DNA from 4 places in the Paenibacillus pseudetheri genome. Region 1 is predicted to be linked to each of the others. Evidence: riboswitches for the same ligand, from Rfam matches in the RefSeq annotation. Region 1 holds a riboswitch; each other region holds the start of a gene.
The links. Region 1 has a riboswitch for cyclic di-AMP ahead of L1028_RS26340 (C40 family peptidase). Riboswitches for the same ligand answer to the same signal wherever they lie in the genome.
Positions count from the first base shown of each region.

Region 2: it holds a riboswitch for cyclic di-AMP, as region 1 does, so the genes downstream of both, L1028_RS28150 (alpha/beta fold hydrolase) here and L1028_RS26340 (C40 family peptidase) in region 1, are expected to answer to the same signal.
Region 3: it holds a riboswitch for cyclic di-AMP, as region 1 does, so the genes downstream of both, L1028_RS26930 (TrkH family potassium uptake protein) here and L1028_RS26340 (C40 family peptidase) in region 1, are expected to answer to the same signal.
Region 4: it holds a riboswitch for cyclic di-AMP, as region 1 does, so the genes downstream of both, L1028_RS12825 (hypothetical protein) here and L1028_RS26340 (C40 family peptidase) in region 1, are expected to answer to the same signal.

Region 1 is NZ_CAKMAB010000044.1:24,358-28,574, forward strand. It holds gene L1028_RS26325 (M1 family metallopeptidase) at 1-32, shown strand, start outside; gene L1028_RS26330 (hypothetical protein) at 44-874, shown strand; cyclic di-AMP (ydaO/yuaA leader) riboswitch at 1,089-1,227, shown strand; gene L1028_RS26335 (C40 family peptidase) at 1,281-1,709, shown strand; cyclic di-AMP (ydaO/yuaA leader) riboswitch at 2,068-2,209, shown strand; gene L1028_RS26340 (C40 family peptidase) at 2,215-2,706, shown strand; gene L1028_RS26345 (ABC transporter ATP-binding protein) at 2,965-4,217, opposite strand, start outside.
Region 2 is NZ_CAKMAB010000054.1:6,647-10,863, forward strand. It holds partial or broken gene L1028_RS28135 (endo-1,4-beta-xylanase) at 10-968, shown strand; gene L1028_RS28140 (Nif3-like dinuclear metal center hexameric protein) at 1,077-1,871, shown strand; gene L1028_RS28145 (hypothetical protein) at 1,998-2,141, shown strand; cyclic di-AMP (ydaO/yuaA leader) riboswitch at 2,307-2,493, shown strand; gene L1028_RS28150 (alpha/beta fold hydrolase) at 2,600-3,409, shown strand; gene selD (selenide, water dikinase SelD) at 3,604-4,217, shown strand, end outside.
Region 3 is NZ_CAKMAB010000046.1:36,298-40,514, forward strand. It holds gene L1028_RS26920 (LysR family transcriptional regulator) at 1-438, shown strand, start outside; gene L1028_RS26925 (potassium channel family protein) at 509-1,177, opposite strand; gene L1028_RS26930 (TrkH family potassium uptake protein) at 1,191-2,486, opposite strand; cyclic di-AMP (ydaO/yuaA leader) riboswitch at 2,621-2,801, opposite strand; gene L1028_RS26935 (CPBP family intramembrane glutamic endopeptidase) at 3,114-4,217, shown strand, end outside.
Region 4 is NZ_CAKMAB010000011.1:133,341-137,557, reverse strand. It holds gene L1028_RS12840 (response regulator transcription factor) at 1-130, shown strand, start outside; gene L1028_RS31290 (hypothetical protein) at 230-358, shown strand; gene L1028_RS12835 (hypothetical protein) at 483-935, opposite strand; gene L1028_RS12830 (hypothetical protein) at 975-1,484, opposite strand; gene L1028_RS12825 (hypothetical protein) at 1,501-2,013, opposite strand; cyclic di-AMP (ydaO/yuaA leader) riboswitch at 2,124-2,289, opposite strand; cyclic di-AMP (ydaO/yuaA leader) riboswitch at 2,710-2,899, shown strand; gene L1028_RS12820 (hypothetical protein) at 3,090-3,506, shown strand; gene kdpF (K(+)-transporting ATPase subunit F) at 3,633-3,710, shown strand; gene kdpA (potassium-transporting ATPase subunit KdpA) at 3,723-4,217, shown strand, end outside.

The DNA of each region.
Region 1 (4,217 bases):
TTGAAACCGTGCTCGGAACTCTTGTCTGGTGAGGTGAATGATTGTGAGAACATCGATAACCCGCGGCTGGCAAAGCATGAAGGAGCAATTTTATATTCTGATTCTGCTCTTCATCTACCGACTGCTCTGGGGCTACTTTATGTACGGCTTCATCCGGTCTGCTATCGTTCCAATTCTACTGCGCTATCCAGATAAAGACGCTGGAGGCAGCGGTATGGGCAGACTACTCTATTATGTCGAAGGCCAGTTCAGCTTGGACACAGATCCTACGATACGTACTTGGTTATGGATGTTCCTAGGGCTTGTTGTCTTACGACTGCTACTCTCCCCCTTCATAAGAGCAGGATTACTGCATGAACTCCATCAGGAGCGAAAAGGAGAGCGTGGCCTGTTCTTTTTTCCCGGTATGAAGCTTTATGGCTTTCCAGTGTTTATCTTCAGTCTAATCGAATGGGTGCTGGGTCTACTTCCGTTATACTGGCTTGCTCCAAAAATGTACGGGCTATTCTTATCCTCCTTTCTGAACTACTCTTTGTTACTTCATCTAGTTCCATACGTATTGGCATGGCTTATATACATCTTTATCGTGCGCCTGTTCCTTCTATATATGCAGTTTGGTTATACCAGCGGCACGGGGATGTTCTCCTCCTTATTCATTTGCTTGAAGTCGCTGATTCCAGCAATAGGCATTTCAATCATACTTGGTGCAGCAGGCCTGGTCCTTTTGCTAGTGTGCGGAGTAACGGGTATCTACTGTCCTGGCCTACCAGCACTTCTTATTCGTCAACTTTCATCACTGCCCTCAACACTCTTCAAAATGTGGGGAATTTCAGCTCAATATCATCTATGGCGCAGTAAAGCATTTCCACAATAATTTGAAGCATTACAGAACATAATATAAGAGTCCCGGTTCCTGAATCAGGAGCTGGGACTCTTTCGCGTTATAGACAAATTATGAGGATTTGCAAAATCGTAAAGACTTTGTTACAATAAATCCTGTTCCATTGGTAACAAGTTTGTAATCATTTGAAACGATTTCTACATAACTTCATGTATTTGTCGTAGTCTTGTCGATAAGTCACTGTCTGGTGCATAAAACGCCGAATTCCTTGCACCGGGAAGTGGGGGAACCATATTTTGGGTGAATTGATCTCGCTTTGCAGTGATCATAGGGGAACCTTCTACCGAATCCTTAAGCTAACCTCACAGGCATTGGAAGGGGTACAAATTTTTTGAAGAACTTAAGAAAAGCATGCGTCGCTGCGGCGCTAGGACTTGTGATGGCGTTCTCTATTGGTGGAGGAAGTGCCTTTGCAGACTCTAAGATGGACAGTGTTATTTCAAAGACTGTTGGAGTTGCCTATAAAACCGGAGGCACTAGCACTGCCGGGTTTGACTGTTCTGGATTCACTACGTATGTATACAAGAAGGTGGGTCTTTCTTTGCCCCGTACTTCAAAAGCTCAATATAATGTCGGAACTCCTGTTGCCAAAAGCAAATTGCGTTCAGGTGACCTGGTTTTCTTTAACACATTGGGCAACGGCGTATCCCATGTCGGCATTTATGTTGGAAACGGAAAATTCGCACAATCATCATCTTCATATGGCGTGACCATCACTTCACTTAGCCAGTCCTACTGGGCCAATCGCTACGTTGGTGCTAAAAGAGTAATGAGTACTTCCTCATATCAAGCTGTAGCCTACGATTAATACTTCCCCACAACTATAACCTCACAATTACATTATATAGACCTGGGTTTGATTATTGACTTAATCGAATCCAGGTTTTCTCTTGCCTTACTATATTCTTTACACCACTAGAACGGACTTTAAACACTTTTATTTGATAAAAATTTCAATAAATACAAAAATTAGTTTAATATTATCGCTTACATATGCATTTTGTCTTTAAAAAAACGAATTTTTTTGCATGATTATGTTAAAAACGATTGCCAAGCGGCACTCTGTTTGTTACAATAACTGCAGTAAGATTTTAGTAACATTTTTGTAATCATTAAGTTGTTATTTACAAAGGTTTTGTCATGTATTGATTACAAGCTATCCTAATCAACAGTATCAGCCGAGTTTCCTAACTATTAGGAAAACGGGGGAACCAACTTTGGGTGAATTGACCTCCATTTTTAGAGGGGTCATAGGGGACCTTCAACCGAACCCTTAAGCTAACCTCGTAGGCATCCGGAAGGGGTATAAACTTTTGAAGAAGAAGCTAGCAGCAGCAGTACTTAGCTTTTCCATTATTTTCACCATCGGAGCAGGAAGCGCTTCCGCAGATTCCAAAATGGATAAAGTGATCGACAAGACCATCGGAACTAAGTATGTATCCGGCGGCATCTCCACAAATGGATTTGATTGCTCCGGATTTACAATGTATGTGTTTGATAAAATTGGTATCAACCTACCACACCAATCAGGTTCCCAGTATCAAATGGGTACTGCTATCTCCCAGGATGATTTAAGATCTGGAGATCTTGTATTCTTTAATACAAGTGGTAAGGGTGTCTCCCATGTCGGTATTTATGTCGGTGAAGGCAAGTTTGCACATGCATCTTCCTCACGCGGTGTAACGATTAGCTCCCTGAGTGATAGCTACTACGTGAAACGCTACATCGGTGCTAAACGGATTATGAGCACGGATGCTTATCATTCTGTTGCTTCTGAGACAGAAGATAATGATGATGTTCAATAAGTAAATCGTACATAGGCTCTTTTCCAAGATGTTGATTCTTGGGGAAGAGCTTGTTTTTTTGTCTTATTTAATATTTACCCCTCTCAGAATTTGTAAAACATGTTTCTTTTCATGACCTATGCAGTTAAAAATAAAATTATACGATTATTTTGGCCATCGCATTATTTAATGCTTCTTGGGGTTACACATAAACATCATAATTACCAGGTGGTACCTACGAAAATGCATAACCTAAGTCTTTAAAGGATTCAGACAAACTTAACCCAGCGTGTGATCCTGCATATCACGTTTCATCCCGAATTGTCTTTCATATAGTTCTTTATATACTCCATCCCTCCCTAACAGGTGTTCCTTATCACCTTCTTCAGCAATCCGTCCGTCATTTACAACGATAATATGGGATGCGTTATTAATCGTTGAAAGGCGATGTGCAATAACTATACTTGTCTTATTCATCAATAAATAATCCATTGCCTTCCGAATATAGTACTCTGATACCGCATCAAGAGATGAGGTTGCCTCATCCATTATTATAATTGGTGGATTCTTCAGCAGAACCCGAGCTATAGAAATCCTCTGCTTTTCCCCTCCAGACAATTTAACTCCACGATTTCCAACTACTGTATCATATCCATTAGGGAGATTTATAATGAACTCATGAATATAAGCTGCTTTACAAGCATTTATCATCTCTTCTTTCGGAGCACTGTAATTAGCATACTGTAGATTTTCCTTTATGGTTCCATTAAAAAGATAAGTCTCTTGAGTAACAAGACCGATTTGAGAGCGTAACGATTGCAAAGTCAGCAGACGGATATCGATACCTCCGATGGTTATGCTCCCAGAATCAATATCATACAAACGTAAGATTAAGTTAGTAATCGTCGTTTTGCCCGATCCGCTAGCACCGACTAGTGCAGTCATCTTTCCGGCGCTTGCAATGAAAGAAATATTTTGCAGTGTCGGATTTCCATTTTGATAGGAAAAGGTAACATTCTGAAATTTTATGTCTTTAATGACATTATTCTCAATGGCAACTGCATGTGGATGATCGTTAATCTGGAGCTCCATATCGAAGTACTCAAAAATACGTTCGAACAGAGCTAAGGATCTTTTTATATCGATATACAGACTAGTCAATTGATTAACCGGACCATAAAGTCTTCCCAGTAATGTTACGAAGGCGATAATAGCTCCGATAGTTATCTCTCCTTGAATAAACAAATATCCACCATACAAATAAATAAGCATCGGGCCAATACTTGTAAAAGTAGTCATGACCATTATGAACCAACGCCCAGCCGTCGACTCCCTAATTTGTAAACGTGCCGATTCAGCGTTAACCGCTTTAAAACCTTCGTATTCCTTCTCTTCTCTGGTAAATAATTTCATCAAAATATAACCGCTGAAGCTCAGTGTTTCCTGGATAATTTGATTTTCCTCTGACATCTTCTCTTGAGTCTGTTTTGCAAGCTTCCAGCGGATCTGACTCATTTTACGAGTAGGAAATA
Region 2 (4,217 bases), on a different contig from region 1:
GAGGATTTTATGATTGGCGCAGCCGTTAACCCATTGACGATACAATCACAGGAACACTTACTCGCCTATCATTTCAATAGTATTACCGCTGAGAATGAGATGAAGTTTGAAAGTCTCCATCCACTTGAGGATATTTATAACTTTGGGGTGTCAGACCAGCTGGTTGCCTTCGCACGGGAACATCATATGGCGATGCGCGGACATACCCTAATCTGGCACAATCAGACTACGGACTGGCTGTTTGAGGATAAGGACGGAGGACCTGTAAGCAAAGAGATTCTGCTTACACGAGTTAAATCACATATTCAGACCGTTGTAGGACGCTATAAGGGAGAAATTTATGCTTGGGATGTTGTAAACGAGGTAATCGCTGATGAGGGAGAAGAACTTCTTCGCCAGTCGAAGTGGCTCGACATTGTGGGCCCAGACTTTATCACCAAAGCGTTTGAATTTGCGCATGAAGCCGATCCAAAGGCATTGTTGTTCTACAATGACTATAACGAATCCCATCCATTAAAGCGTGACAAAATCTATAAACTGGTGAAGTCGCTATTGGAACAAGGCGTGCCAATCCATGGCGTCGGATTGCAAGCACACTGGAATTTATACGATCCTAGTCTGGATGATATTCGTCAGCGATCGAAAAATATGCATCCTTAGGACTTCAGCTCCAATTGACTGAGCTGGATGTATCCATGTTCCGTTTCGATGACAGACGAATGGATTTAAAGGTAGCGCCTACTGATCTCCTCGAGCTGCAGGCAGATAGATACGAAGCGATGTTCACACTGCTGAGAGAATACCGCGACGTCATTAGTTCAGTCACGTTCTGGGGAGCCGCAGATGACTATACCTGGCTGGATGATTTCCCTGTTCGTGGTCGGAAGAACTGGCCGTTCCTATTCGATGAAGGGCATAAGCCGAAGCCAGCTTTCCACCGGATTATCGGCTCTGCCACGAAATCATAGAGCGTATTGTTCGCTTGAAAGTGAACTAAACCCGTCCTTATATCGATTAAGGGCGGGTTATTTTTACGTTGATAGATTAATAGAATAGATCTCAAAGGGAGGATTAAAGTGAGCGTGACAATTAGAACGATTCTGGAAGATTTAATGGGAACTATGGAACAGATAGATGAGACTGTGGATACTCTTAAGCCGGGGAATCCAGAAACGGTGATTACAGGGATGATTACGGCATTCTCTGCTACGCAATATGTTGTGGAACGAGCGGTTGCTATGAACGCCAATTTGTTGATCACACATGAAGGTGTGTTTTACAGTCATCATGAGACAAGCGAGTGGTTAGAGGGTGACCCTGTTTATCTCGCGAAACGGAGTTTAATCGAGCGTTCTGAACTGGCTATTTTTCGTTATCATGATTATTGGCATCGGCATCAACCGGATGGGATCATGGTGGGTTTGCTGCGAGAACTTGGGTGGTCAGCCTATGTGGATGAGCAGCAAGCAACTGCTTCAATCCTAACGATTCCTGCCATGACAGTAAGTGAAGCTGCCGAGTATATCAAAAGAAAGCTAAGCATCTCCTATGTACGTGTTGCTGGGGACCTATCCCAGACATGCAGACATGTGGGGATATTAGTAGGTTACAGAGGAGGTGGGACGATGGCTATTCCTCTTTTTAATCAGCACCATCTTGATTTGATTATTGCTGGCGAGGGACCGGAGTGGGAAACCCCGGAATATGTGAGGGATGCAGTGCATCAAGGTAGATCGAATGCGCTGATCATGTTAGGTCATGCGGAGAGTGAAGCCCCGGGGATGAAATATTTGGCTGAAGTTCTGGCAGAGAAATACCCGATGATTTCTACCTGTTTCATTGCAGAACAACCGATTTATCAGCTGGTATAATCCGTCGAAATCAAAGTCGAAGGCAAAAACAAGTGAAGCAAAGCGATCCTGATCTTATGAGAAGTGCGCTGTTCTTTTTTCCAAGCTGGGAGCTTGCATTGAAAAACGCCGATCTGTTAAAGCCATATGATTGAATATAGAAGCCGACTCGTTCAGGGATTGATCTCTGAAGGCCACTCGGTTTTCTTGAAATATAAGATTTATATGCTGCGCAACTATGAATATCCTTATATTTTTACGAGAACGGTTATCGTCTGTAAAGGACGATAACCGTTTCTTCTTAATAAACCGAGTAAACAAGAGCAAAAGAAAGAGAAAACGAAGTGTATGCTCAATATGAAATGAAAAGCATGGCTTTCAACATTATTTTGCCCACGGCTCAACTTTACAAGAAACCTTACACGGAGTATGATTCATCACATAACTGACAATTACATAAGAAGTCCGCTTAATTTCCGTTAAGGAAAGCGGGGGAACCAACAACTGGGAACCAGTGTAACAATCGGTACTAGTTATGGGGTGAATCCTGTTCCAGGTGCATAGTAATGCATCCATGCAGGTAGGGCAACTCTCACTGCCCGAATCCGACAGCTAACCTCGTAAGCGTATGGAGAGAGGATGAATGGCGTATTTGATGATGAATAGCCACAGAGAATCCCTCTGTGGTTTTTTGCTGCGTTCATAAGCACATATAGATGTAGAACCTATCTATGAAAGAGGTGTTAACTTTGCCTATTGCTAAACTGAATGGAACTTCGCTCTATTACGAAATCAATGGAACAGGGACTCCGGTTGTGTTTATCCATGGACATGGATTAACACATAGTATGTTCAAGCCGCAATTGGAATATTTTTCTGATAAATATAAAGTGATTCTGTGCGATTTACGGGGGAATGGCAAATCAGGTGAATTGCTGCAGGCTCCAAACGAAATTATTGAAACTCAATGCCTAGATATAATTATGTTATTGAATGATCTGGGCATTTGTGAGGCTGTTTTTGTTGGGAGTGCCTATGGCGGGCTCGTCGTTCAACATATTGCGAAACAATATCCTGAACGAGTAAAAGCGATTGTTGTCGCGGATAGCTTTTGTAGAAGTCAGGCGTCAACGATAATCGGTAAAATCCAGCTTCTGGCTGCATATTGTAGTTGGTTAATGTATTACGCCCCAAGTGAGCTTGTATTGCCTTCGATTCGTATGATGTATAGGGAACGCTGGAACCTGGCTTATAACGAGATTAGAAGAGGACTTCTCGATAAACGTCCACGGGAATTGTACCGGCAAAGGCTGGCTACGAGCCATGTGGATTACACTAGATGCTTAAAGTCTTTTAAGCGTCCGGCGTTATGTATTGTCGGTGACTTTAGTGAATTTGGAGTTAACTGTATGAAGGAAATGGTGTCTCAACTGCCACATGCTCAGTTAGTGATTATTCCTAACGCATTAGATCCTAGTAATCTGTGTCAGCCGGAGAAATTTAATGCTATACTTCAGCGGTTTTTGGAGAAACAGCAGGAGGCTCAGCAGATTAGTTAATTTTAGTGGAGGAAGCATTGGAGCTTGCATATTCTTATATGGACGGGTAGGGTTTAAGTGAGGGGCGTCTCATAGCCGGGGAGTATGAACTGGCTACGGGGCGTTCTTTTGTATATTTGTATTTTGTGCAATACTGTCTACTGATGTAAGATTAAAGGTATTCGACATTAACTATCTAAAGGAGCTGAGTCATGATGTCTCAAGCCGAAACTATAAAATTGACCTCATTATCTTCAAAAGGGGGCTGCGGCTGCAAAATCGGTCCCGCTGATCTCATGCAGGTTATTCGCAGTCTGCCACCAACCGTTCCTAACCCGGATCTACTTGTAGGTCTGGATACTAGTGATGACGCTGGGGTATATCGATTAAGTGATGATCTAGCGTTAGTGCAGACTGTTGATTTTTTCACGCCGATCGTGGACGACCCTTATTCCTTTGGGCAAATTGCAGCAGCTAATGCGTTAAGTGATATTTATGCTATGGGCGGTAAGCCGCTTACGGTGCTTAATATTGTGGCCTTCCCTATTTCTGTTCTGGACAAAAGCATTCTCGGTGACATTTTGCGCGGTGCAGCAGATAAAGTGCAGGAAGCAGGAGCAACGCTTGTGGGCGGACATTCCATCGACGATAAAGAGCCTAAATTTGGATTGGCTGTTACAGGCCTTGTGCATCCGGACAAAGTAAGAACGAATGCAGGTGCGCAGGTAGGAGACAAACTGATTCTAACGAAGCCTATCGGTGTAGGTATCTTAACAACATCCATTAAAAAGGATCAGCTATCCCCTGAAGAAACTGTGCGCCTTACGAC
Region 3 (4,217 bases), on a different contig from region 1:
TGTATTTCTCTGTTTGAGGATCAACTTCGACTGGTTGTTTCTGAGCATCATCCTCTGAATCAATCTACCAAGCTAACCATGGATGATCTCTCCCGACTGCCTATGATCCTCTTCTCCAAAGGCACCTGGTACCGCCGTCTAACGGACGATCTGTTCCAGCGCTGTGGAATTGATCCAGACGTCCGTATGGAGATTGACTCCTTCGAAGCCATCGTGCGGCTTCTGCCGACAGTCAATGTAGCAGCGTTACTGCCCAAGTCTTATCTACGTCCACAGTTGTTAAACGGTGGCGGGCTGGTCTCTCTGCATATTAAGGAGCTGGAGCAGACTCAGCGAACTACCTGTCTAATATACCGTGACGATGGAAGCCTGAGCACAGCGGCTCGAAGCCTCGTGCAGGTTACAGAAGAGATGTTTCTGACGGAACGAGAGAAGTAATAGCTGCCTCTTTCGTCTACCTAAATTTAAAAAGCCCTCCGTGCCCTATAAGGACGGAGGGTTTAACTATTTAATCTTTGTTTACAACTTCATCCTCAAATCGATCAATGCTTTCATTAGAACCAATGAGTACCATAACGTCGCCCTCACTCAAATGATCATGTGCCGTCGGAGCCACTATAATTCCACTTTCCCGGTTCAGGGCAACAATACTGCAGCCATATTTCGCTCTTGTATTTAAATCTGACAAGCTTTTCCCGTTCATGCAAGACGGAACGGTTAGCTCGACGATTTTATAATCCTTGGACAGCTCAATATAGTCCAGCAAATTGGGTGTCACGAGCTGATGTGCTACACGAATGCCCATATCCCGCTCTGGGAAAATAACCCGGTCCACGCCCAGCCTGGACAACGCACGACCATGAAGGATCGAGATCGCCTTGGCTACTACTTGCTTGACTCCAATCTCTTTTAACAAAATCGCCGCCAGAATACTTCGTTCCATATTGTCGCCGATCGCTATAATCCCACAATCGAAGTTCCGCACGCCAAGCGAACGCATAATCCCCTCATCTGTAGCATCAGCCACTACCGCATGCGTCAGGTGATCACTCATTTCCTCTACGCGCTCCTCATGGTGATCAATGCCGAGTACCTCGTAGCCCATTTCCATCAGCTCAAGTGCAAGGCTTGAGCCAAAGCGGCCTAAACCGATTACTACAAATTGCTGTGCTTTCATTTCGGATTAACTCCTATCCAATAATTATTTTACCTTCTGGGTGCTTATACAATGGTTTACCCTGTTTTGGTCCTAGCGCATACACTAATGTTAATGGACCTAGGCGACCCGCAAACATCGTCAGACAAATCAGAATCTTGCCGATAACAGACAGTTCAGGTGTAAGCCCCATACTTAGTCCCACCGTAGCAAAGGCTGAGGTCGTCTCAAATAATATTGCTAAGAAATTACTATCCTCTGTTGTGGACAGTAGCATTGATACAGAAAGGACCAATAGTAAAGCCAGTAAAGTTAACGTCAACGCTTTATAGATACGCTCCTGCGCCAATCGATAACGGAACAGCACAACATCTTCACGCCCGCGCAGCATCGCGATTACTGCACCAATCATAATGGTAAAGGTCGTAGTCTTGACCCCGCCACCCGTTGAGCCCGGTGATGCACCAATAAACATAAGAATAACCATAAAGAACTGTGAGGCTTGCCGCAGTCCGGCAATATCCACCGTGTTGGCGCCAGCGGTTCGGGGCGATACGGACTGAAAGAATGCCGATAATATTTTGCCGCCGAAATTTAAATTCCCCAGTGTGCGCTGATTCGTAAATTCAAATATAAAAATAACCAAAGCGCCGATAAGAATAAGCCCTGCAGTGGTGGAGAGTACAACTTTGCTATGCAAAGATAATTTACGTTTGACACGAAACTCCACCAGATCCGACATGACAATAAAACCAATACCGCCAGAGACAATCAGAAACATCACCACGATGTTCACAAGCGGGTCATATACATAATCGGTTAAACTCCGGAAATCCCCGAAAATATCAAATCCAGCATTATTAAACATAGACACCGCATGAAATATTCCAAAATAAACGGCCTTTCCCAGTGGCATATCAAACGCCCAGCGTATGGACAGAAGCACCGCTGCACAGCCTTCGATGACCAAGGAATAAATAAGTACTCTCCGGATCAGTCGAACAATCCCCTCCATAGAGCCTTGGTTCATTGCTTCCTGAAGGATCAGTCTGTCCCGCAAGGAAATTTTACGTTTCATCATCATGGCAAATAAGGTCGCCATTGTCATAAACCCTAAGCCGCCCACCTGGATAAGCACCATAATTACGGTTTTCCCAAAAATGGTGAATGTCGTCCCGGTGTCCAGCACCACAAGTCCTGTCACACATGTGGCCGATGTTGCAGTAAACAACGCATCAATAAAACTCACAGCATTCCCGCTGGTACTCGAAATGGGAAGCATAAGCAGCAAGGCTCCAATCAGAATGATCGATGCAAAACCAAGCACCATAATCTGAGGCGGAGAGAGCTTCAGGAACTTTGATTCAGAAACCCTGCGAAACTGTGAAGCCACTACGCTCACCCTCTTATCTAAATTTAAAGAATTCCAACAAAAAAAGCACTGGAAAACCAATGCTACCCTTGGTTCCTGCAGTAAATTAGCCTACGAGGTTAGCTGACGGATTCGGACTGTGCAGGCTGCCCTATTCGTTCTAGAACGAAATTCACCCCTGATGAATAAAGACACCGCCTATGGCGTATACTCATCTTTTCATTACTTCTTGTGGTTCCCCCGTTTTCACCTGAAATTCGGCTATATACAATTGCATACAAATTATATATGTTATTTCGAAAAATCACAAAGACACTATTAATGGTGATTCATATGAAAAATGCGGTTTGGAGAGGATGTACCACTAAGAGTGCCTTTTCTCATCACTTTTCCGTGTTTTCCCTGCAATTGCATCGATTTTCATGAAAAATGAAGAAAAGATCACCTTAAATTCATGGTATATATTCAGTCACCTATTCTATAATATCTCTATTACCCATAAAAAGAATGTACGATTTTTTGTAACTATCATGGCACTAATACTATAATGGAACATAACATTGTCAATTTACAAGGAGGCGTTACATGAATCCCGTTGGCCAGCCCTTACAGCAACGTGCCCTCTCCAAGAGGCTCATCATCTCGGGCATTATCGGTCTTATTCTATTTATTATGTTTCAGATCGCCCCCTCGGTGCTAAATAGCCCTGCCGGGGAAGATACTACCGTTATCAGCAAGGCGGAAGCCCGCGACAAAGCGATATCATTCGCAGAACAAAAGCTAAACTATACCAAAGCACCAAATGATCAGTGGAATGTACTGTACGAAACGGACTCTTCCTTTTATGGATATATGTCCCGCGAGAAGCTTTTGGAGGACTATACAAAGAAGAAATTGGATCAACGATATCCTTTTGACATTTTCCGTGTAACACTTCGTCCTTCAGCGGAACAAGAGCCACTGATCTCCATTGACCTCAATATGTACACTGGCGCAGTTGTCGCCTTCACACAAGGTGCAGAAGGATCGGGTGCCGGATTACCAAGCAATGTATCCACCAGTGCAAAAGAAGAGGACAAGGGTACTACCTTATCACTTGCACAAAAAGAAAATCTTGCCCGTCCCTGGCTTCAGGAATGGGATGTGAATCCTGCCAAGCTGCAAATTGAATCGAATACGGGAAACTATGGGCTTGTGTATACAGATCGTTCCGTTCAGATCGGCGAATCCTTACTACACTATTATTTAAATTTCACTGGCGAACAGGTATCCAGCTTTAAAGCAGGATTCACTGCTCCAGCCTGGCATACCTCCTATGTGAAGGACCAGACCTCTCTCGCGGAAAAGCTTACATTATTCGGCTACGGTCTGCCTACCTTAGCTTTAGGAATTCTGGCACTCATCTACAGCATACTTAGAAGAGAATATACCTCCTTTAAGCGTGGAATATTCCTAAGCTCAGCTTATTTTGTAATCATGATGATCAGCACCTATAATATGCTCCCTGAATCCACAGGCGAAGGACTCGAGGCTCAGATCACTTCCGTCATTATGTTCATCATTTATGCCTTATATAGCCTCCTAATGTCCTCCCTGCTCTATTTTTCTTTAGTTGGAGGGGACGGCCTTTGGAAAAAAGAAGAGGGGATGAACCCATGGCCACGTGCTAAAGAACCTGGCTATGGAAAA
Region 4 (4,217 bases), on a different contig from region 1:
GAATATCAAGATCGGGGATCTGGCCGTGAAGGTAGGGTATAAGAGCCAATACTATTTTAGTCGTGTGTTCAAAAATAGAGTCGGCTCAAGCCCCTTAGAGTACAAGAAGCATCCGTTCGGTTATGGATAGGAGGGCCATTCTCATCCTGTTGTATAAACTTACCTTATAATAAGATTGAAGCCCTCTGCAGCACGCCATGGATGCTATGCTCGGAGCTGCCTTCTATCAATGAGGTTGGACGGAATCTATTTGCCGCTTGCCAAGCTGCTGCTGATGATGGCCGTTTTCTTCGGCGTGGGTATCAATTTAGTAGTGATTTCAGTTCTGGTTGTAGGAGAGAGGATGACTTTGCAGTAACTCATTTGCCCGAGTGCAGAAAGTACTTCGGTTGCGCTAGGTCAAATCGCATGGAGCTAAAAGGAGATCACAGCGGCGATGATTACGACATTATAGCAGCAAACTGGCTTTTTCCTTTAGGAGATTATACAACGGATAGATTACCACTAGGCAGCAAATCCTCTTGAGCTGTCAGTTGCTCCCGCACATGCCTAAGCTGCGCTTTTAGCACAGGAACACTCTTTTGCAGGATGATGCTTATTTGAGGTAAAGATAGCTTTAGGCCATACCACATCGTTTTTACAAGCTGCTCCTCCCAAGGCAATGCCTTGGCAGACAGGAGAGACCGGCGTGCGTAATAATCGGCGCATTGTCGGATACAAGAGCGGTAAGCTTCTATAGAGAATAGCTGGCTGTCGAAGCTTTTTTGACGGAATATTTTATGAAGCTCTTTAAAAGTGCGGATAGTTACCTTCTCGGCTTCTGTTGATTGTTGTAACAACATGGAACTGAGCTTATAGATATCATTCGTATACTTTTGAACACACTCTGCAAATATAGTTCTTCGGGGTGATCCGGCAGGTAAGGGGTCAGGCATGATAAACACGATCCTTTCAGAATGAGTTATGGGATAAACCTATAATATTGAAAAGTAAGAAATGGATTTGTTGATAAGCTCGGCAGTATCAGGTTCCGGATAGCTATGTTTTTGAAGTGCAACACTGGATGGTTTATAATATAGCCGCCCTCCCCTGGAATCTCTCCCACCGGCGACAGCTCTGTACAGGCGACCTTGCTCAATATGACCTGCTAAGGATTTACCCTGCAGCTTGGCTTTTAAATCCTGTAAAGCACCTTGCACTAGCTCAAACTGAGTCTGATCCCATTCTGAACCATGGGTACGCACTTTATCTATTGCTTCCTCAAGCCGGCAATGGTAAATCATTCTGAGAAAAGAACTCCATTTAATAAGGTCGAAAGTTTTGGTATTGGCAGAGATAAGACATGCCCCCCAGCTGCTGCCTCCTCTACAGGTAAGTTTCAGGATGCCATAACGGCTGCCTTGATCAGCCTCCATTCCATAGTGAATAGGCTCAGGTGAATCAAAGACGAATACTTCTATGCGAGATAGTCTTCGCTGGTCCATGACAGGGTTCTCCTCCTTAGGTTTCCAAAAGCTTAAGGTCTACATGGTGAATGACGTTAGCCTTCTCTATACAGGCGAGCATTTCAGCTTCATTCTCACAGACTGCGGCATGCTCCAGCCATAGTCGGAATTTCTGTTTGCGTATAACGGATAAATGTAAGGGAAAGGTGTTGCGGGATCTCATCACGTACCAACCGACAGCAACATCTTTCCAAGGTTCCTTAAAAGCGGTGAGCCACGGAAAACGTTGGTGTGCAGACCAATCCTGCAACTGCTGCTTTTCTCGGATATTTTTATATATTTCGTATATTATTCTTCGGTCCATACAGTGTTCACAGGTAGATGGGCTGCCGAAATGGCGCAGTGATTCAATCTGGTTCTGACCAAATGCGTAGCCGACAATCGTTCTGTGATGATCCTCTTCGAACCATAACGCTCCAAAGCAAACATAATTTAGACTTATCGGCTCAAGCAGCCCTTGCTGAGCTCCCCAATAATAGTGCTTCATTCCTTTCACCCCGTCCAGCATGCTATCACCCTATAGATTCAGGTAACGCAAAAACCGCAGCAAGAGGAGGACCTCTGCTGCGGTTTTGGAATACAGGTATACACACCTGTACCAAAGCGTGGCGGATCAAGGGTCTCTCTCTTTACGCTTACGAGGTTAGCTGTCGGATTCGGACGGTGAGAGTCGCCCTACCTATGTGAGACTTGAACAGTCTCCTTCGGATTCACCCCAAGTAGGCCATGTGGCCTGATGGTTCCCCCGTTCCCTGCAAATGCAGGAACTCAGCGTTGAATGTATTTCGTGAAATAGATTCAACCCGAATCATACTCTTTTCAAGGTGTTTCTGTAAAAACAGAAAGTGTTCTTTTGAGCGCAATTTAAACCATATCCTGCCGACTACGACGAAAAAGGGAACTAAATAGGTATTTATTGCGAGTTATCGAGCCTCTTCCTCGCTTAATCTCAGTTTCTCATTTTCTTACCTATAAAGGCGATTTTTGGAGATCTCTCCAAATGTGGTGAATAAAATCACATAGAATGACCGCTTTTCGCTAATTGAATCAAATTCGAGTAAACAGGAGATATAGAGAGATTGGATATCAAGTAAGCGCTATCCGATGCGAAAATAGTTTTTAATTTGCATTATTTTGGCATCAATCAGGTTTTACAATACTTCCTGCATAAGGGTATGATTACTCCTGTTTCAACAACAATCGAATATTTGATCCGCTTAATTTCCGATAAGGAAAGCGGGGGAACCAACAATCGGCAGACGATGTGAGAGTCGGAAGCCGGTTATGGGGTGAATCCTGTAGAGGGTGCGAGTGAGCTCGCATCCACACAGGTAGGGCGACTCTCACCGCCCGAATCCGACAGCTAACCTCGTAAGCGTATGGAGAGAGGATGAGTGCAATGTGACCGCTAGCGAGCCACAGAGGAGATCCTTTGTGGCTTTTTGCTGTGCTTTTTATTAGCAAAGCATATATGGAGACCCTCACGGAGAGGTCGTTAAATTCATCATTAGCGGTAGCTTTTCTTAAATGATCAGGGTGAACACTTTCTGATCTTACAAGTAAAGCATTTGAGGAGAATAAGAGATGACGGATCAGAATGAATATGTGCTTGTATGTGCGCCAACGAAGGCAGGAGAACATTTCATTAAACTACTGAAATTCAGAGGTATTAAGATGGCGGGATTGACCAACAATGTGGCTGAGAAAACCTTACTCGAGGAGATGGGTGTTGAGCAGGTCATTCTAGTAGATACCCGCCATCAGAACACTTGGTTTCGCCCACCGTTCCCGGTAGGCAGGGTATATCTATTCGAGAGCAGCTTTACGTTATGCTGCCGCTACATTCAAATGTGCCGCACCTGGACGACACAGCCGATTTTTGTAATCACAAGCTCAATAAATCCTAGATTGGTCTATAAAAGACTTGGCGCGAGTTATGTAATCTATTCCCACAGTGGTGATGCGGATTTTCTAGTAGATAAATCACCTCAACAAGGATAAAAGAAGGAGTGCGGGAGATATGATGGATCTGTATATGGTGGCTTCATTAGCTGTAATTTACGGGTTGTTTTATGGATTTATGCGCTGGTGCGCAGGTGTAGTTGAGGATACAGGGAGGGATAAGCTGTGATTCTAGTAATCGCTGTTACCCTACTGCTGTTTCTATATCTAGTTTACGCATTGATTCATCCGGAGAAATTTTAAGGAGGGGCATTCATGGGCATTTTGCAAATAGTTGCTGTAATCGTAATTCTTATCTTGCTGGTTAAGCCGATGGGCACGTATTTATATCATGTATTTTCTAATGAACCGAACCGTACGGATCGATGGTTTGGAGGCATGGAAAAAGGAATTTATAAGCTGATCGGCCTGAAAAAACGTGACGGAATGTCATGGAAGAAGTATGCGCTCAGCTTTGTGTTAACAAATATCGTATTGGTTACTTTCAGTTATATTGTTCTTAGATTGCAGCGGGGATTGCCGTTAAACCCAAATGGAATTACGGATATGGAACAGACGCTTTCATTCAATACAGTGATCAGCTTTATGACCAATACGAACCTGCAGCATTATAGCGGGGAGACGGGGCTTTCGTATTTTTCACAAATGGCTGTCATCACGATGATGATGTTCACATCTGCAGCGAGCGGATTTTCTGTTGCGGTTGCCTTTGTCAGAGGAATCACGGGACGGAAATCAGTCGGGAACTTC